One region of the Providencia xihuensis genome, then DNA from elsewhere that is predicted to be linked to it. Evidence: predicted binding sites of a transcription regulator. Region 1 holds the regulator's gene; the other holds the start of a gene.

Region 1 (10,977 bases):
TTGGAAAATTTCTGTTATTTTATTTCCAATAACAGGGAGATTGTATTGAATGTATCACAATATCCCGTTACTCGTACCATTAACTCTACATGATTCTGAATGAAAAAAGGACTAAAAAATGATTTTACGGAAGTCAGACTGGCACCCAGCAGACATCATCGCAGCATTACGTAAGCGTGGAACAACACTTGCTGCTATTTCACGTGAAGCAGGGCTGAGCTCTTCAACTCTCGCGAATGCCCTTTCACGTCCATGGCCTAAAGGAGAATGGATTATTGCCAATTTTTTAGGAATTCACCCATCTGAAATCTGGCCAAGCCGATATTACGACCCGATAACAGGTAATTTATTAGAAAGGAAAGTGAGAGAAAAAACACCAATGGAAGATTAAAATCGAATGAAAATAGTTATAAAGCCGTGAATAATAACTTTATTGATCCACGGCTTTATCTTTTTATCATTACTCAATAAAGAAAATATTATTTCATACGCGCAAAACCGTCAGACAGATCCTGCTTTAAATCATCCAGATTTTCTAAACCAATCTGAAGTCGCAGTGTTGGGCCACCTGGCTCCCAATGTGTGACTGTACGGTATTCAGCGCAATTAAATGGAATAATTAAGCTTTCAAAGCCACCCCATGAGTAGCCCATACCAAAAATGGATAGCCCATCTAACATGTTCGCAATATCAGTCTGGGTGTATTTCGGGTCTAACACGATGGAAAATAACCCTGATGACCCTGTAAAGTCCCTTTTCCATATTTCATGCCCAGGACAATCAGGAAATGCGGGGTGTAAAATTCTAATAACTTCAGGGCGTTGCTGTAACCAGTGAGCAATATTTAGCGCTCTTTCTTGGGCTTCTTTTAAGCGAATAGGCAACGTTCTCATACCACGTAAAGCCAGAAAACAGTCTTCCGCTCCAGGCAACATCGCCATGTAGTCATAAGTTTCACGTAGTTTTGGCCACCATGCTTGATTTGCAGACACAATCCCCATCAGCAAATCAGAGTGGCCACCTAAATATTTTGTTCCTGCTTCGAGTGAAATATCACAGCCCAGTTCATGCGCTTTAAAAAACAACGGTGTTGCCCATGTGTTATCGATGATGGTGGCAATATTATGCCGTTTCGCAACATCAACAATCGCAGGAACATCTTGAATTTCAAAACTTTGAGAACCTGGAGACTCTAAAAAAATGGTGCTGGTATTTGGCTGCACAAGTGTTTCAATCTCTGTACCGATCATCGGATCGTAATAAGTGGTCTCAATCCCCATTTTATCCAATAACCCGTGGCAAAACTTACGGGTTGGCCGATAAACACTGTCTGGCATCAGTAGGTGATCACCCGATTTCAGTGTCGTTAACAAGGCTAGGACTATTGCTCCTAATCCTGACGGTGACAACACCGTCCCCTCTGCCCCTGCGAGAACAGACCACGCCTGTTCAAGTTGCTTAATGGTTGGCGTGCCCGCTGTACCGTAGTTAAATTCGGCTCTATCGTTGATTAAGGCATCAACCGTTGGGAACACCACCGTCGAACCACGATAAACTGGGGCATTCACGAACCCTGATTGCTTCGCAGGGTCTCTTCCAAGCTGGGTCACTTGTGTATCAACATGAAACTCAGAAACTGCTTTTTTCTTCATGAGATCCTCTCATCAACATCATTATTTATTCGAAAAACTTAAAGAATGGTGACAGACACAACAGCACACCAAAGAAAATGATAAACCACACTGTTGGGCCTTTAAATTTGTGCAGTGCTGGGACTTTGTAAACCAGATAACATGGGATCAAACAAGAAACGATACCAAACAATGGACCACCTAACTGCATAAAAAACAGGATTGAGAATCGTGTTGAAACCCAGAACCACAGTGCGATAATCACGCCTAAGCATACGCCATAGTGCAGTACCGTTTGGTTAATGCGCTCTTCAGGCATGAATCGAGTGAGAATATTCACCACAATGCCTTTTATCGCTTCTTGGAAGCCCAAGTAAATCCCTAAGAATGCCGTTAAGATTGCAAAAATATTCAATAATGCCGTCATCACTTTCACCACAGCACCTGGTATCACCTGCGCAGCAATCGCTAATGCAGAAATATTTTGCTCGAAAGCGGATACCGCTTGTTCATGGCTAATTGAAAAGGTAAACGAAAATGCAAAGAATAATACGGCGACGGCTAAAATAATATAGGCAACGCGGTTAGCCCGTATTGCACGGTAAGTCGCAATGCGTTTATCGCTTTCTAACTTACGATAAGCAATATTCATTGGGCTCAAAATTTGCACAAATAAAATAGAAAACAACGTAAATGGTAATGTTAAGAAAACATCTCGCATAAATGGGAGAAAATCAGGAAAGGCAGTGATATTCGCAAAGTTCCAATATGGCACCATGACAACACCAAGCAGCACAATAATCCCAAATTTCACAATAACCATTGGGCCTGACACTTTAAACAGTAGCCTCTCTCCTTGCGCCGCTATCGCGACCAATACGGAAATAATAATCAACCCATACCAGATAGAGTCAGATAATAACCCTTCGGTTAATCCAAAGGTTTTAATATACGAGGCGCTGTCGAAGGTCACGGCTAATGAATAAGAAAACATACCGTGCAATAGCATTAAAAAGTAAGCTATCCCTAATGCTATCCCCCAATTTTTACCCAAGTATTGCGTAATAACACTCGCATAATCATTGCATTCTTCAGATTCAGATAGCGTTCTAAGATATAAGTTTTGTAACCAATAAATGGCTGGATAAGAAAGCATGGTTGCGGCAATAAACACCCAGATGCCTTTAATACCAATTTGCACAGGCATAAATACAATTCCTGAGCCAATCGCCATCCCGATACATAAAATCACCCAACCTACATCATATTTTGTAAAAGGGATCTTTTTGGTATCAATAGGATTACCTGCACTTGCCTGAATACTATTAGACATAGTCTATTCCTCAACGTTATAGATTTAATTATTAAAAAAGTTAGGAACAACATTATTTGTAGGCGTTAATTTTTCATTATCGCCGTTTTTTAATACTGGTGTGGCTCGAGCAAACTGCGATAAATTCACAATTATAGTATGCTGGAATAAATGGGTTTGATAGGGCGGGACAATGCTAATAAATAAAAACACTTTTGCGTTCAAAGCAAAAATTGACAGCTACGCGATTTTTCGACATTTAGAGTTATTTATCAAAATCGTCGAATGTAATAGCTTTAGCCTAGCGGCGAAGAAGCTGAATGTAACGCCGTCATCCGTCAGCCGAGGGCTACAGCAGCTAGAAGATCAATTGGGTGTAGTCTTGCTAAAACGAACAACCCGAAATTTTATTTTGACCGATGCCGGGCGCTATTTATTGCAGAGATCGCAAAACTTATTGGCTGATCTTGATGACTCTCTGATCAATACCGCAAGTTTCTACCAACATGCTCAAGGGCAATTAAAGATCACCTGTTCCATTGCATTTGGTGTCTGCCATTTAATGCAAATCTACAGTGAATACCGCGAAACGAATCCCAAAGTCAGTTTATCCGTTGACCTTAATGATGAGCTAATTAATTTAAATGAAGTGGATTTTGATATTGCATTACGTATTACTAGTCACCCGCCTGAGAATTTTGCGCTGCGAAAAATTTGCAACATTAACTGGGTATATTGTGGTAGTCGGACGTATTTTGAGCGTTATGGTATTCCTCAGTCCCCCGCCGATATTGCATTACATAATTGCTTAATTAACCCGAATATTCCTGACACATGGCGAATGACGGATAAAGATGGTAGCGCTTATCCTTTGGAAATTAATAATATGATTGAGGTGAATAGTAGCTTAGGTTTATTAGAAGCTGCACGTTGCCACCAGGGCATTGTTTGCTTACCCACATATATGTTAGGCAATTATATTGAAAATGGCGAGCTGATCCCTGTCTTGCTGGATTATGACCCCAAATCGACACCATTTGCACTGTATGCGTTATATCACCCAGCTCATACACACTCACCGAAAATCAGAACATTTATTGATTTTTTAGTGGAAAAAATACCGTCAGATCCACACTGGGATCATTGGATGCGACAGCATGCCTCGTAGTCGTCTCATAGAAATTAAAAAGGTTGAGTTCTATAAAAAGAAACTCAACCTTTTCGATTAGGAAAAATTAATTAGCATTAGCCATTAATGAATTTTTCACCTAATTCGATATCCGCTTTCAGGACATCTAACATGTCTTTCAGCGCTTTTTCTTCAAATGCGCTTAATTTGCCAATTGGCAGGTGTTTTTCGATACCGTTTTTACCTAAAACAACAGGTTGTGCGAAGAAACGTGCATGTTGGCCTTCACCTTCAGTGTAAACACACTCAACCACGTTGCTTTCACCTTGCAGACCACGAATTAAAGATAAACCTAAACGTGCTGCTGCTTGTCCCATAGACAGTGTCGCTGATCCGCCACCGGCTTTTGCTTCAACTACTTCAGTACCTGCATTTTGGATACGTTTAGTTAATGCTGCGATTTCGTCATCAGAGAAGCTTACACCTTCAATTTGTGATAACAGAGGCAGGATCGTCACGCCGGAGTGACCACCGATAACTGGAACTTCGATATCGTTGACGTTTTTGCCTTTTAATTCCGCAACAAAAGTATTAGAACGGATGATATCTAATGTTGTCACACCGAATAAACGGTTTTTGTCGTATACACCTGCTTTTTTCAGAACTTCGGCAGCGATTGCAACAGTTGTGTTCACTGGGTTAGTGATAATACCAATTAATGCTTTCGGGCAAGTTTCTGCGATTTGTTGAACAAGGTTACGAACGATGCCTGCGTTAATGTTAAACAGGTCTGAACGGTCCATGCCAGGTTTACGTGCAACACCCGCAGAGATAAGAACAATATCCGCACCTTTCAGTGCAGGTTTCGCATCTTCACCAGCAAAACCAGCCACTTTAACGTCTGTTGGGATGTGGCTTAAGTCAGCAGCAACACCTGGAGTAACGGGTGCGATGTCGTAGAGGGAGAGTTCTGAACCAGCTGGAAGCTGATTTTTGAGAAGAAGGGCGAGAGCCTGACCGATACCACCTGCTGCACCTAGGACTGCAACTTTCATTCTGAAACTCCTTAATTTGTACTTTAAAAAAATATGACTTTATTTGGTTATGCACTAAACGCATTACGTATAAAAAACAATTTCTTAACAGATAGAGAGAGAGTTTAACGCTAGAGAATTTGTTGACTAATTCCCCCTATTCTAAACAAATTCCTTATCTGTTAATGAGATAACGGGCACTTTTTTAACAAATAGTTTTTCTCTCTATTGCTTTTCGCACAATAAGTTGTTTTTACTGTTCATTATTCAAGCACAAACCCTTTTATTAACAATAAACTTACAACTTTAATAAGCTAAATTCATTGATATATTATGCTAATTTTCCACACTAACAATTTAAGATAAATTGACTTTTAGCGCTGCAAATAAAACAACATAAAACCTAAAAGATTCCATTATCATTGATTATTAAATCATCATAACGCAATTTTGTTGCATAAAAATGCACTTTTACGGATAATACAACTTAGTTTAATGCCGATGAATGGGTTAATTATGCGTACTCCGTCTAAACAAGAAGACTTAGTTAAGGCTTTTAAAGCCCTACTCAAAGAAGAAAAATTTAGCTCTCAGGCTGAAATTGTCACGGCTTTGCAGGAAGAAGGCTACGAAAACATTAATCAATCTAAAATTTCCAGAATGCTCACCAAGTTTGGCGCTGTTCGCACTCGTAATGCGAAAATGGAAATGGTGTATTGCTTGCCAAGTGAGCCTGGTGTGCCAACCGCCACCAGTCCATTGAAAAACCTCGTTTTGGATATCGATTACAACCCATCAGTTGTGGTAATTAGAACTAGCCCAGGCGCAGCTCAATTAATTGCTCGCTTACTAGACTCATTAGGTAAAGCCGAAGGTATTTTAGGGAGTATTGCAGGGGATGATACGATTTTCTCTACACCAGCGAATAACTTCACGACGAAAGAGCTATACGAAGCGATTTTAGCGTTGTTCGAGCAAGAGCTCTAATTGACATCAATCGTTTGATGCCAAACTAAGGGGGAAAGTATCGACTTTCCCTTTTTTATTTAAGCCAAAGATTAGGGGCTTTACCGTGCTATTCGAAATTTTTCGCAATATTGTGCATTACGGCTTTCATTTTTTGATGCCAATTTTGTTCGCCTATCTATTTTGGCGAAAAAATTGGAAGTTAGCCGCATTGATTATGATTGCAACAATGGCTATCGATTTAGACCACTTATTAGCAGACCCTATTTTTGACCCTGATCGCTGTGGCATTGGCTTCCATCCCCTTCATTCCCTTTGGGCCGCGATTGCCTATGTCATTTTACTGTTTATGCCATCCTGGAAGCTTAAAGCTGTAGCTGTCGGGTGCTTATTCCATCTTTTTACCGATTCACTCGATTGCTATATGGGCAGCCTAAAAAAAGAAATGAATAACCCAGTAACATTAAGCTGGGTGATAGACCAATGCCCATTCGATACATCAGACATTAAAAAACCCCAGCAATCTTAATGAACACTGGGGTCTATCTAGACTATTATCAGTAGGCTTAATTACTCATCTACTTCAGTTTCCGCTTTCGCTTTCAAACCCGCTAGCAATTTCCCATGGATGCCCTCAAAGCCACCATTGCTCATGACAAGTATATGGTCACCAGGCTGTGCAGCTTCAATCACCATGTTCGTCAGTGTGTCAATATCCGCGCTCCAGCGAGCGGGCTGAACGCACTTTTCAGCGATGTCAGTGACCATCCACGGAATATTGGTTGGTTGGAATAAAAAGACTTCATCTGCACGGCCTAAAGCAGGCGCAATGTCATTTTTATTCACCCCCATTTTCATGGTATTTGAACGGGGCTCTAACACAGCAATAATTCGTGAAGTCCCACCCACTTTGCTACGCAACGCTTCGAGTGTTGCCAAAATTGCGGTTGGGTGATGCGCAAAATCATCATAAACGCTGACACCATTTTCCACACCACGCAATTCAAGGCGACGACGTGCATTGATAAATTTACCCAATGCAATACAAGCCTCTTTAGCAGGTACACCAACATGGTGAGCAGCTGCAATCGCCATCAAACCATTTTGGATATTGTGGTTACCCACTTGTGACCAAGAGACTTCGCCCACTTTTTCTTGCTGAAAATACACTTCAAAGTGGCTACCATCGTGGTTTAGCTTCACCCCTTGCCATTCGCCATGTTCACCGCCCACCAGCTCTTGCTCACTCCAACACCCCATGCCAATCACTTGTTTTAAATGATTGTCATTGTCTGGGGTAAAGATTTTTCCACTGGCAGGGACGATACGAACAAGGTGATGAAATTGTTTTTGAATTGCTTCGAGATTTTCGAAAATATCCGCATGGTCGAACTCAAGGTTATTCAAAACCAAGGTTTTTGGACTGTAATGCACAAATTTTGAGCGTTTATCGAAGAATGCACAATCATACTCATCGGCTTCAATCACAAAAAATGGGCTTTCGCCAAGTTTAGCGGACACATCAAAATTGCCTGGCACACCACCAATTAAGAAGCCTGGCTTATAACCGCAGTCTTCTAAGATCCACGCTAACATTCCTGCTGTCGTGGTTTTACCATGTGTTCCCGCCACAGCAAGTACCCAACGCTCAGGTAATACGTGGTCATGTAACCATTGAGGGCCTGAAGTATAAGGTAAACCTCGTTCTAATACAGCTTCAACACACGGGTTACCACGCGTCATGGCATTGCCAATCACCACCATATCTGGGATCGGTTCGAGCTGAGCAGGGTCATAACCTTGAATAAGCTCAATGCCTTGATTTTCAAGCAATGTGCTCATTGGTGGATAAACATTTGCATCTGATCCCGTCACTTTATGGCCTAAAGATCGCGCCAATATTGCTAAACTTCCCATAAAGGTACCGCATATACCTAAAATATGTATGTGCATTCTTTTTCATCCAATTAGCATGAGGTTTGTCACTATTCTACCCATCAATAGCAGGTTTATAAATGCATTAACCTATTAATCTTTTTTTTATTTAGTTAAACTCTCCCCCGCGCGGGGTATAATCGTCCCGCAAAACCTTTGTCAATTTTATTCAGGACCTTCGTCATGAAAACATTAGGCGAATTCATCGTCGAAAAGCAACAAGATTTTCCTCATGCAACAGGTGAGCTGACGTCACTACTGTCAGCAATTAAACTGGGCGCTAAAATTATCCACCGTGATATTAACAAAGCTGGACTCGTCGATATTCTTGGCACTAATGGTGTTTCGAATATTCAAGGTGAAGTCCAGATGAAGCTTGACCTGTATGCAAACGAAAAACTGAAAGCGGCCCTAAAAGCACGCGGAGAAGTCGCTGGTATCGCCTCTGAAGAAGAAGACGAAATTGTCATTTTCGAAGGAGACCGTGCAGAAAACGCAAAATATGTCGTATTAATGGACCCACTAGATGGTTCTTCGAATATCGATGTAAACGTTTCCGTCGGGACAATTTTCTCAATTTACCACCGTATTACACCAATTGGCCAACCTGTGACTGAAGCAGACTTCCTGCAACCAGGTAACCGCCAAGTTGCTGCGGGTTACGTTGTTTACGGTTCATCAACTATGTTGGTTTATACCACAGGGGTTGGTGTGCATGCGTTTACTTACGACCCATCATTAGGCGTATTCTGCTTATCTCATGAGAAAGTCATGTTCCCATCGGAAGGCAAAATGTACTCCATTAACGAAGGTAACTATATCAAGTTCCCTATGGGTGTTAAAAAGTACATTAAATACTGCCAAGAAGAAGATAAAGCAACTAACCGCCCTTATACCACGCGCTATATTGGCTCTTTAGTGGCAGACTTCCACCGTAATTTGCTCAAAGGGGGTATCTATATCTACCCAAGCACAGCAAGTCACCCAAATGGAAAACTGCGCCTACTGTATGAGTGCAATCCAATTGCATTCTTAGCTGAACAAGCTGGCGGTAAAGCAAGCGATGGTGCGAACCGTATTTTAGATATTATTCCAAGTGAATTACACCAACGTGCTCCGTTCTTCGTCGGAACCGAATCTATGGTGGAAAAAGCTGAATCATTCATGCGTGAATTCCCAGACGCTGAATAATCTAATTCACTAATGCTCAGGCGGGATTTCCCGCCTTTTTTGTCCCTTTTTTTCGCCAACTAGTGAGTTTTTCCCCTTTTTGCGGCTATAATGTCCCCCACGCTATCTACCCGAAAATGTGAGCGGCTTGAAAGTCGATAACTAACACTATTTAATCAGTACGTTAATAGTAAACGGGTAAATTCATTATTCACACAAAGGATACATTTAAATGGGCCTGAACAATGTACCGGCAGGTAAAGATCTGCCAGAAGATATCTACGTTATCATCGAAATTCCAGCTAACGCAGATCCTATCAAATACGAAGTTGATAAAGAATCTGGCGCGCTGTTTGTAGACCGTTTCATGTCAACAGCAATGTTCTATCCATGCAACTATGGTTACATCAACAACACACTGTCTTTAGATGGCGACCCAGTTGACGTGTTAGTCCCAACACCATACCCATTACAACCTGGTTCTGTTATTCGTTGTCGCCCAGTTGGCGTCCTGAAAATGACCGATGAATCAGGTGAAGATGCGAAATTAGTGGCTGTTCCACACACTAAACTGAGCAAAGAATACGACCACATTAAAGATGTGAACGATATCCCTGAGTTACTGAAAGCACAAATCACTCACTTCTTTGAACATTACAAAGATTTAGAAAAAGGTAAGTGGGTTAAAGTTGATGGTTGGGATAACGCAGAAGCTGCTAAAGCGGAAATTATCGCCTCTTTCGAGCGCGCTGCGAAAAAATAATTTTCCCCTTCAGGAAATATTATTGAAGGCTCTGGTTAACCCCAGAGCTTTTTTTATGCCTTTAAATGTAAAAACGCCGGCAATATTGCCGGCGTACTGCACATTGTCCACTCAACAAAATAGTGTGTGGTTATTTTTCTTCATCACGTTTGAGCCAGTCGCCGCTTTTAATTTGGCGCAGGCCATCAACCGAATGCTTATACAGATAAATCCAAGCGTTGCCATATGGCGTTGGGATCAACTCTCTTACATAATCCTGGGAGTTTTTCTTTAGCTCATCTAGCTCGGTCAAAATCGATGGGTTGATGCGGTACACTTCGCACTCAATGGCTCCATCGCCTTTCACCACAGCGGGATAAAATCCAAGATCATACAGTTCATAGCCTTCTAGCTTGTGCTCGCCTAACAATTGAGCATAAGTCATCCAGTGATGATTTCCTTGCTTTTGTCTTAAGCTGCCATAAACAATTACACGCATAATCTAAAACTCAAATTGGTAAAGGAGATCCAAGGCCTGGTTCACACCAGACACAGCTTCTAAATACAATTTTGGCATTAACCGATAGCGTAAGGTCAAGGTTGCCAATGAGTCAAAGATACCAACTCCATACTTCACTTGTAAATCATTGGTTATCTTACCGCTCACCACAACTTGGGAACCATCGCCCACACCTTGAGTATCGAGTGCCAGATCAGAAACCCCGAATGTTTCACCTATCTTACCTACCAGTTGCCCACTTTGAGCCACACCTAAGCCGATAATCATCGATGTCATTTGGGAGCCATTTGCGTCACCACTTTCTAAGCCTTCCCCTCTTAACAGATAGGAAAGCGCTTCTTGTTGTGTCTTGGCTGGCTCAGAGAATATCTCGACTTTCGGTTTGTCTGCAAGCCCTGTGACCTTAACACCTGCAATAACATCATCTGCCGTGTTCTCTGGATTACGAATCGCCTCTAAATTTAAGAACGGTTGATCCGCAGGTCCTGAGAACTGAATTTGCCCTTTACGGACAATTAAGTCCTGACCATAAGCACGG
Region 2 (10,977 bases), 180 kb from region 1:
CTAACGCTTTCTGTAGCTCAGTGACTGCTTCAAGTAATAATGCGACTTGGTCTTTACACCACAGTTTTAAATCTGTCGCCACTTGGTCATTACGGCTACGTCCTGTATGCAGCTTTTTACCCAAATCACCAACTTTATCAATCAGCTTACCTTCAACCCAACTGTGAATATCTTCCGCATCGCTTTGCAAAATAATGTCAGGGTTATCTTGAACTTCTTTTAATAATGTATTTAACGCTTGTTCTAAAGATTGCTGTTCGCTCTCTGTCAACACCCCGACGGTGACCAATGATTTTGACCATGCGACTGAACCGATAATATCTTGTTGCGCCAAGCGATAATCGAAACGCAATGAATCATTAAATTGTTTAAACCGCTGATCTGCCTGCTGACTAAAACGTCCACCCCAAAGTGCCATAACGGATCCCTACCTGATTGATAAAATAAGTTTTTAACACCCGACAGCTGTGTAACTGCCGGGTTACTGCGATTAGCTTTATTTTGCTTTGTTTTGTTCTTTCAGCGCACGAATACGTGAGGACAGGGAATAAAGACGGATAAACCCACCAGCGTGGCTGTGGTCGTAAACTTCATCTTCACCAAATGTCGCAAATTCTTCAGAGTACAAACTCTTATCCGCTTTTTTCTGAATCGCTGTTACTTGGCCTTTATACAGTTTCAGTACCACTTCACCCGTGACGTCTTGTGCTAAGGACTCTGCCGCTGCTTGTAATGAATGACGTAATGGCGCGAACCAACGGCCATCATAGACCACATACGACATTTCTAAACCTAGCTGCTCACGCCATTTGTAGCTGTCACGGTCTAATACTAATTGCTCAATCCCACGCAGCGCAGCCATCATAATGGTGCCTCCTGGGGTTTCATAGCAACCACGAGATTTCATACCGACTAAACGGTTTTCAACGATGTCGATACGGCCAACACCGTGTTTCGCACCCAGCGTGTTCAGTGCTTCTAAACACCCTAGAGGAGACAATGCCTTACCGTTAACAGAAACCACTTCGCCTTGTTTCACACCAACAGTCACCAGTTCCGCTTCATCTGGCGCATCTTGCGGATCAACAGTCCATACCCAGCAATCTTGGTTGGCTGCATTCCATGTGCTTTCTAATACGCCACCTTCAGTGGAAATATGCCATGCGTTTTCATCACGGCTATAGATTTTTTCAAGACTCGCTGTTGTCGGGATGTTACGCTCTTTCAGGTAATCGAGCAGCGCTTCACGAGAACGCAAATCCCACTCACGCCATGGTGCAACCACTTGCAGTTGCGGTGCTAACGCCGTATAGGTGCTTTCGAAACGCACTTGGTCGTTTCCTTTACCCGTTGCACCGTGAGCAACGGCATCCGCACCCACTTTTAATGCGATTTCAACTTGTGCTTTCGCAATAATTGGGCGAGCCATTGATGTGCCTAATAAATAGCTACCTTCATATAACGCACCCGTTTTTAATACTGGATAGATATATTCTTTGATGAACTCTTCACGTAAATCAACGACATAGCATTCTGATGCGCCTGATTGCAGTGCTTTTTTCTCAACACCAACGAGATCTTCCCTGTCTTGTCCCACATCGGCAACGAATGCAACCACTTCACAACCGTCATAGTTTTCTTTCAACCATGGAATAATTGCCGAGGTATCTAAACCACCAGAGTATGCTAATACAATCTTTTTAATGCCCTTTTTCATAACGTACCTATCCGCTCAATTAATTTTTTATGTGTATGGCTCGATTACGATGCCAAGATCCGAGTTCCAATTGCTGTACCATTAAACAGCTCAGGAAGTTGTTCTGCGTGACGCCAACTTGCAATATCGACGGAGCGTTGTAGTGCGTTAGCTGCGTCTAATGCAGCATTCACCTTAACAATCATTCCATCTGTAATAATTCCTTGGTCGATGAGTTTCTGCGCTTTTTGCGTGGTCATCTCATCAATTTTTTGGCCTTTACCATCTAAAATGCCACTGACATCCGACAATAAAACCAGATCGGCATTGAGTGCTTGGGCTACAGCGGTTGCGGCTTGGTCTGCATTCACATTCATCAGCTCACCTTGTGCAGTGATCCCAATAGAACTGATGATTGGCAAATAACCCGCACTAAGCAGCAATTTTAATAGTTTGGCGTCACCTGGTTTTGCATTCCCAACATGACCCAGTTCGTCATTTAACTGTGTGACAACCGCACTTTGTCCGTCACCGAGTGATAACCCCACCGCGGGCAACTGGTGTTTGATGCTCCATGCCAGTAAGGTTTTATTTGCCGTACCCGCTAAAGCCCCCGTAATAATGTCAATTTGATCCGCGGGTGTGACACGCAGTCCTTGCTTTTTCACCACAGGAAGTTGCAGTTTCTGCATTAATTCATCAACTAGACAGCCTCCACCATGGACAATTACCAGCTCACGCTTATGCGTTTGGCGGTAAGTTTGAATGGCAGTAAAAAGTTTTTCTAACGCTTCGGTACTATCGAGTAACACACCGCCCAATTTAATCACTAAGGGTTGCATGGGTTGTCCTTATTAAAGTAATGACTGAGTTTCATTGAAACCAAAACGAATATTCATGCACTGTACAGCCTGTGCAGCGGCACCTTTTAGTAGGTTATCTTCTGTACCGACTAAAATCAGGTGTTCCCCTTTCAATACATAACCGATATCACAAAACGGTGTGCCGACCACCGATTTCAATGCAGGAACGCCTTTATCATATAAACGCACCAATGGTTTGTTTTGATATGCTTCTTTAAACGTTTCGCCAATTTTCTCTGCCGTAACACCTGCTTTCACCTTGCATGTAATAGTGGCAAGGATCCCCCTTGAGAAGTTGCCCAGATGCGGCGTGAAAATCACTTCTTGCCCTAAATGTGTGGAGATTTCAGGTTGATGGCGATGGGTGAAAATACCGTATGGCTGCAAACTCACTTCACAGAAGCTATTTGTCATTGAGGCCTTACGCCCTGCCCCTGACACACCACTGGTTGCATTGATAACAGGCCACATGTTGTTGTCTAATAATTTTGCGTCAATTAACGGCTTTAACGCGAGCTGTGAAACGGTTGGGTAACAGCCTGGCACTGCAACTAATTGAGCTTGACGAATTTTATCGGCTTGCCATTCTGCCAAACCGTAAACTGCTTGCATTAACCATTCGGTATTTGTATGTTCAAAGCCATAGTATTGCGTGTAGAACGCAGGATCTTGAACGCGGTAAGCACCCGACAAATCGAATACCACACAGCCTGCCTCAAGGAATTGCGGAGCGATATCGTGGCTTACTTCGTGCGCCGTGGCGAGGAAAACAACATCAATACCTTTTGCCGCCTCAGCCACATCAGTTAATGGCTGTACAGGAAGGTCAATAATGCCTTTATACTGAGGATATAAATCAGAAAAACATTTATTTGCATCGGCACTTTGCTTCGATACCATCAACCCTTGAAGGTTAATTTCAGGATGACGTTGCAAATAAGCGGCTAATTCTGCTCCAGTATAGCCACTAGCCCCGATAATGAGTGTGTTCAACATGTGCTTTCTACCTTGTACTCGTGACTCAAACAGTTTAATGTGTATTTTTATTCAAATAAAGTGCATGAATATTGATACTATTATGGATTAAGGCTGTCAACAGTGAATATTAAATTACCTGCATTTATTGAGATTTATCGTCAATTAATTGCCACTCCATCGATTAGTGCAACTGATTCTCATTTGGATCAAAGCAATAAAGCCCTTGTGGAACTCCTTGGTGGATGGTTAGAGACGCTGGGGTTTTCGGTCAATATTCAGCCCGTACCGGAAACACGTGATAAATATAACCTGCTGGCTTCCATTGGAGAGGGTAATGGCGGCCTGATGCTATGTGGGCATACCGATACTGTGCCTTTTGATGATGGACGTTGGAGTAAAAACCCTTTCGAGCTTACTGAACATGATGGTAAGCTTTACGGTCTTGGTACTGCTGACATGAAAGGCTTTTTTGCTTTTATTGTCGATGCATTGCGCGATATGGATCTTGCCAAACTCAAGCGCCCTCTGCATATCCTTGCGACAGCCGATGAAGAAACCTCGATGGCAGGAGCCCGTTACTTTGCAGCGAATACAGCACTGCGCCCTGATTTTGCCATTATCGGTGAGCCAACCTCATTACAACCGATACGTGCACATAAAGGCCATTTATCTAACGCTATCCGCATTACGGGGCAATCGGGACATTCAAGTGACCCTGAACGTGGTGTAAATGCCATTGAGCTGATGCATGAGTCGATTTCTCATTTAATGACGCTGCGTAACACATTGAAAGAGCGTTTTAATAACCCAGCTTTCGTGATCCCTTATCCCACCATGAACTTTGGTCATATTCATGGCGGTGATGCGGCGAACCGTATTTGTGGTTGCTGTGAATTACATATGGATATTCGCCCATTACCAGGGCTGACATTGCAAGATTTGGATGAGCTATTGAATGATGCACTCGAACCTGTGCGGGCAAGATGGCCAGGTCGTTTGGCGATTGAGTCAATGCACCCACCGATCCCAGGTTATGAATGCCCGACAGACCACAAAATGGTCGCCGTGATTGAGCAGTTACTGGGTCAAAAAGCGGATACCGTGAACTACTGTACCGAAGCGCCATTTATTCAAGAACTTTGCCCTACTTTAGTCCTCGGCCCAGGTTCTATTGAACAAGCTCATCAACCCGATGAATTTATCGATATGCGCTTTATCGAACCTACTCGCCAATTAATTAGCCAAATGATTGAGCATTTCTGTTTCACCGAATAAATCTAACTAGCCACTCATATAAACGCGACGCTGAAAAGAGTCGCGTTTTTTTATCATGAATTTTTTTCCTGTTCTGACTGAAAAAACATCAGCGACATAATTTAATTTAAGTATTGACTATTGATACCGATCTGGTAATTTCTATTTAGACGTCTAAACGTATAGATGCATACATGGATATAATAATTTACAAAGATAATAGTTAGTCTGCTAATTGCGAGGTTACAGGGTATGAGTTTTTTTCACGCGAATCAGCGCGAGGCGCTAAATCAAAATTTAGCTGAATTAGATGGCCAAATTAATGTTTCATTCGAATTTTTCCCACCTCGCAGTGAAGAGATGGAGCAGACGCTTTGGAAATCCATCGATCGGCTCAAAAACCTGAAACCTAAATTTGTCTCTGTTACCTATGGCGCTAACTCAGGCGAACGGGACAGAACCCATAGCATCATTAAAGATATCAAAGACAAAACTGGCTTAGTAGCTGCACCACACTTAACCTGTATTGACGCAAGTAAAGATGAATTAAAATCTATTGCTCGTGACTATTGGAATAATGGTATTCGCCATATTGTTGCCTTACGAGGTGATTTTCCCGATAGCAGCCATAAACCTGATATGTATGCGACAGATTTGGTTGAGTTATTAAAAGGCGAGGCCGATTTTGATATTTCAGTCGCGGCTTACCCTGAAGTTCACCCTGAAGCCAAAAGCGCACAAGCTGACTTAATTAACCTGAAAAAGAAAATTGATGCAGGGGCTAATCGCGCTATCACCCAATTTTTCTTTGATGTCGAAAGCTATTTACGTTTTCGTGACCGCTGCGTAGCAACGGGTATTGATGTGGAAATAGTGCCAGGAATTTTGCCTGTGTCCAATTTCCGCCAATTAGAGCGTTTTGCCAAACTGACCAACGTGCGCATCCCTGCGTGGATGAGCAGAATGTATGAAGGGTTAGATGATGACCCAGAAAGCCGCAACCTTGTTGGGGCATCCATCGCGATGGACATGGTGAAGATCCTCAGCCGCGAAGGCGTGAAAGATTTTCATTTTTACACACTGAACCGTTCTGAGCTCACCTATGCCATCTGCCATACTTTAGGGGTTAGGCCTTAATCCCTCATTGTCGTGATGCGTTTTTGATAATACATCACGGCATTGCTTGCTTTATGAAAGCGTTCTAATTCCACTTAGTTATACTCATTGAACATGATGAGCGAAGCTCAATCACTCAGCGAGTATTTATCCTTAAAAAGTACCGTACCTTACTACGATATGCCACCTTGGAAAGAGGGCGTTGCTGAAGGCTTAATCAAGCACGCAAAAAAATACGGTACTGAAGATGCCATGACGTCTAAAATCAGTGGCTACACACTTGATGGCGATATTAGGGCTTCCTATTTAAATGCAGCCCAGTATATTCCACCAACCCCAAACCAATTAAATTAGCTAAAGAAGAAGCAACTAATAAGAAGATTGCTAGTTTAAAATCCAACGATAAAATCCATGAATTCATTACACCAAAAAATGAATGGGAAAAATGGGATCAATGGAAAGCAAATCAATAAAAAGTAAAAAGGTTACCTTAATAGGTAACCTTTCAATTCTCAGCTAAATCGGTAACTCGCTACTAACCTGTATTACGCATCCCTGCCGCAACACCAGCAATAGTCACCATCAGTGCTTGTTCAACACGTGGATCTGGGTGTTCTTGTTGGCGAGAACGGTGCAGTAATTCTGCCTGCAACACGTTAAGTGGATCGGTATATACGTTACGCAGGGCGATAGACTCGGCAATCCACGGTAAATCCGCCATAAGTGCTTCGTCTTTCGATACCGCCAGCACACTCTTAATATCATCCGATAACTGGTCACGCAGTTTTTGCCCCAATGGCCACAAACGCTCTTCCACTAAACGGTGATCATAGTATTCCGCCAGCCACAGGTCAGCTTTGGCATACACCATCTCTAACATCGCAATTCGCGTATTAAAGAACGGCCATTGCTGCCACATTTCATCGAGCACAGATTGCTTGCCCTCTTGCTCAATTACATGTTTCAGTGCCGCCCCAGCACCTAACCATGCAGGGAGCATTAAGCGGTTTTGCGTCCAGGCAAAAATCCATGGAATTGCACGCAAGGTTTCCACACCACCCGTCGGGCGACGTTTTGCTGGACGTGAGCCTAATGGTAATTTACCAAGTTCTTGCTCGGGGGTTGCAGCACGGAAGTAAGGGACAAAGTCTGGCTGCTCACGCACATAGTCTCGGTACATAGTACAAGAAACGTCAGACAGCGAATCCATGACAGATTTCCACTCATTTTTTGGCTCTGGTGGTGGTAATAAATTCGCTTCTAAAATCGCACTTGCATACAACGCAAGGCTGCTAATGGTGACTTGTGGTAGACCGAATTTAAAGCGGATCATTTCCCCTTGTTCAGTCACGCGTAAGCCACCCTTTAAACTTCCTGGTGGTTGAGACAGTAATGCAGAATGTGCTGGTGCACCGCCGCGACCAATGGTACCACCACGGCCATGGAATAACGTCAGCGTAACACCTTCTTTTTCACACAGTTTAATTAACGCATCTTGCGCACGATATTGCGCCCATGATGCGGCCATCACACCCGCATCTTTCGCGGAGTCTGAGTAACCAATCATCACCATTTGGCGGTCATCGATAAGCTCACGATACCAGTCAATGCTTAACAGTTTTGTCATGACGCTTTGTGCGTTATTTAAGTCCTCAAGGGTTTCAAATAACGGAGCAACAGGCAGTCGAATAGAAGCACCCGCCTCTTTGAGCAATAATTTGACTGCTAAAACATCTGAAGGGACTTTTGCCATTGAAATCACGTAGGCTGCGATGGAATCATTCTTCGCTTTCGCAATCACGCGGCACGTTTCAAACACTTCTTGGGTTTCAGCACTTGGTTGCCAATCTTGCGGGATCAATGGACGGCGGGACTGCAATTCTGTTAATAAAAATTGCTGCTTTTCTTCCTCAGACCACTGTGCATAATCGCCTAATCCCAAATACTGAGTAAGTTCTGCAATCGCATCGGTATGACGTGTGCTTTCTTGGCGCACATCGATACGCACCAGTTGTAAACCAAAGCTGCGAATACGGCGTAAGGTATCTAACAACTGACCATTGGCAATAATTTTCATATTGCAGGCAATCAATGATTGATAACAGGCGTATAGCGGGTCCCATAATTGGGCGTTATCCGTTAACAGATCTGCAGGTGGCAGAACTTGTTCGCCTTTCACACGACGTTCTAAATATTCTAACGTAGAGAATAATTGACTGCGCAGGTTTTTTGCGATCTGACGATAAGGTTCGTCAACATCGTCTCCCCCTGCTAACGCACGCAGCTCAGGTGTGGCTTCCGTCATGGATAACTCAGAGACTAGAACCTGAATATCTTTGAGGAATAAATCTGCCGCTTTCCAACGGCTTAATAGCAAGACGTGGCGAGTGACATCTGCTGTTACGTTTGGGTTACCATCCCGGTCGCCACCCATCCATGATGTAAAACGGATTGGGTTAGCTTCGACAGGAAGAACAGCCCCAATAGACTCTTCCAGTTGCTCGTTAAACTCGCGTAAAAACGCAGGAACCCCTTCCCACAACGAATTTTCTACAACCGCAAATCCCCATTTTGCTTCATCAATTGGCGTTGGGCGAATTTTACGGATTTCGTCCGTATGCCAGGATTGAGCCACTAATTGGCGCAGACGGCGCATGATGTTATTACGTTCATAGTCGGCAATATCATCGTGATCGAGTTGTGATAAGCAATTATTTACCTCGACCAATTTGTGGATCAGAGTACGACGCGCAATCTCAGTTGGGTGCGCGGTTAACACCAGCTCAATGGATAACTGCTCCACCGCTTTTTGGATATCGTTATCGGTAAAACTTTTGTCTTTTAAGCGGCTGAATAATTTTTTCAGTGCCACTGGGTTGCTTGCCGCTTCCCCGTGTGGAGAAATACTGTGGTACTGCTCAGCCACGTTAGTCAGGTTTAAAAATTGGTTAAATGCCCTTGCAACGGGAAGCAATTCATCATTCGAAAGGTTTTGTAATGTCATCAACAATTTTTGGCGTTGAACTTCATTACCTGCACGGGAGGATTTGGAAAGCTTACGAATGGATTCAACTTTATCAAGTATGTCCTCGCCTAGTGCTTCCTTGATGGTATCGCCGAGTAGCTTACCCAGCATACTGACATTACTGCGCATTGCGGAATATTGCTGATTCATGAGACTCCTGACCTTGTGCTTCTGGCAGAATGCATCCCCGCACTAAGCACGGTTAACAGACTGCGACCTGTTTCCTGTAACAAAATTTCAGTCGGCTGCGTTAGAGTTGTCGTTTTGTGATGCAGCCCGCTAAATTTACCCTTGAGTGTATATTCATATCAGAAAAAAATGGCTTTGGGGGATTTTTCTGAAATTTAATTACAGCCTTATTTTTATTAATTTTTCTTATTTAAGTATTGTTTCAGCGCAATATATCGTCGATTCAGCACTTTTAAGACATGAATAATGTTGAAGAATTAAATCATCAGAATAAAAAAAGGGAAAAAATGGCGAGAATTAAAAAATTTCATGGATGCATTGGCGCTCTTTATAAAAATAAGAGCACCAATACAAACAAAAAATAACTACAGCAATTGAGATAATCGGTTTAAATCCGATTGAATTGCCCCAGCAGTGACATCGCGCCCAGCACCAGGGCCGCGGATGACTAATGGGTTATCACGATACCAACGACTTTCGATAGCAAATACATTATCGCCTGGCAATAATGAAGCCAATGGGTGGTCTGGTTTTACCGCTTCCACACCCACTTTCGCTTTCCCTTTCACTGCATCAAACCGAGCCACATAACGCAGCACTAACCCTAGTTCTTGTGCCGCTTCTAAACGCTGTTGCATTTGCTCGTTGATCACCGCGCTGTTTTCGAAAAACTCATCCAAAGAACCTGTCTGTGCTTGTTTTGGTACTAATGATTCAACACGTACTTCATCGGGTTCAATATCATAACCCGCCTCACGTGCTAAAATAATCAATTTACGCATCACATCTTGCCCAGAAAGGTCAATTCGTGGGTCAGGTTCAGTTAAACCCTGCTGCCACGCTTGCTCGACAAGTTCGCTAAACGGTACTGAGCCATCAAATTGCAAAAATAACCAAGACAACGTCCCCGAGAAAATACCGCTAATCGCCAGTATTCCATCTCCACTTTCTTTCAAGTCACGCACTGTGTAGTTGATGGGTAACCCTGCACCTACAGTCGCGTTATACAACCAGTGGCGACCTGTTTTTGAAAAGGCGTCACGAATTTGGCGATATTGCTCTGTTTGTGCCGCCCCAGCGATTTTGTTGGCACTGATCACATGGAAACCATAACTGGCAAAATCTATATAGCTTTCCGCTAATGCCTCACTGGCTGTAACATCTAAAACCACTAAGTCATCATAAGGATGGGAACGCATCCAAAGAAATAAGTTGTCGTCTGCATGTTCAATGGCTTCATCGTCAAAAAAGGCTAATGCACGACTTGGGTCGATACCTTGATAATTCAATAAGCTGCGACGACTATCCACCACACCTGCCAACACAAAATCGAAATCACTGCGAGCAGAGATATTCGGTTGTTCTGCCGCGAAAAGCTCTAACCAACGTGCGCCAATATTCCCTTTACCAAATAACACTAAGCCAATACGTTTTTCGGCGCGGAACAAGCTTTGGTGCATACCTTGGATCAGGTGCTCAGTTTGATTAGTTCGCAGCACTGCAACCAAACTAATGGCATCTTCTGAATGCCAAATGAATTCGACAGGCTGGCCTTTAAGCTCTTCATAGAAACGATGGCTATGTAGTGGTTTTTTGCAAACACCTGCGCCAACTAAAGCGACTAAAGAAAAACCTTCCCGTAACGATAATGCCCCTGGTAAAGCCGCTTCTTCGAGAACATTTAGCGCACTTTCGACAATTTCAGAGGTATAACACAATTGAATTAACGCACGGTCATCGTGAATTCCCCGCGCAAGTGGACGTAACTGAACGCGTTTGAGCAGTAAGTCCACATCTTTGCAAATTTGTTTGAAATCACGACCTGCTGCAATACGCAGCTCAATCAAACAGACATC

The links. The regulator ArgR, encoded in region 1, controls arginine synthesis, uptake and breakdown. The targets are predictions, from matches to a motif close to ANTGAATAAAAATACANT.
Region 2: a site for ArgR is predicted at 3,594-3,611, ahead of argC (N-acetyl-gamma-glutamyl-phosphate reductase). Genes of this name have one in related genera too.

Annotation. Positions count from the first base shown of each region.
Region 1 is NZ_CP169565.1:4,131,622-4,142,598, forward strand. Features, by position in the region: gene ACE2AL_RS18760 (helix-turn-helix transcriptional regulator) at 119-391, shown strand; gene metC (cystathionine beta-lyase) at 480-1,652, opposite strand; gene ACE2AL_RS18770 (amino acid permease) at 1,678-2,964, opposite strand; gene ACE2AL_RS18775 (LysR family transcriptional regulator) at 3,137-4,111, shown strand; gene mdh (malate dehydrogenase) at 4,189-5,127, opposite strand; gene argR (transcriptional regulator ArgR) at 5,623-6,093, shown strand; gene ACE2AL_RS18790 (DUF6122 family protein) at 6,179-6,601, shown strand; gene mpl (UDP-N-acetylmuramate:L-alanyl-gamma-D-glutamyl-meso-diaminopimelate ligase) at 6,643-8,025, opposite strand; gene fbp (class 1 fructose-bisphosphatase) at 8,191-9,198, shown strand; gene ppa (inorganic diphosphatase) at 9,410-9,940, shown strand; gene ACE2AL_RS18810 (gamma-glutamylcyclotransferase) at 10,071-10,418, opposite strand; gene ACE2AL_RS18815 (translocation/assembly module TamB domain-containing protein) at 10,422-10,977, opposite strand, start outside.
Region 2 is NZ_CP169565.1:4,307,352-4,318,328, forward strand. Features, by position in the region: gene argH (argininosuccinate lyase) at 1-418, opposite strand, end outside; gene ACE2AL_RS19700 (argininosuccinate synthase) at 497-1,717, opposite strand; gene argB (acetylglutamate kinase) at 1,762-2,538, opposite strand; gene argC (N-acetyl-gamma-glutamyl-phosphate reductase) at 2,551-3,555, opposite strand; gene argE (acetylornithine deacetylase) at 3,658-4,812, shown strand; gene metF (methylenetetrahydrofolate reductase) at 5,044-5,928, shown strand; gene ACE2AL_RS19725 (hypothetical protein) at 6,022-6,261, shown strand; gene ppc (phosphoenolpyruvate carboxylase) at 6,443-9,082, opposite strand; gene ACE2AL_RS19735 (bifunctional aspartate kinase/homoserine dehydrogenase II) at 9,487-10,977, opposite strand, start outside.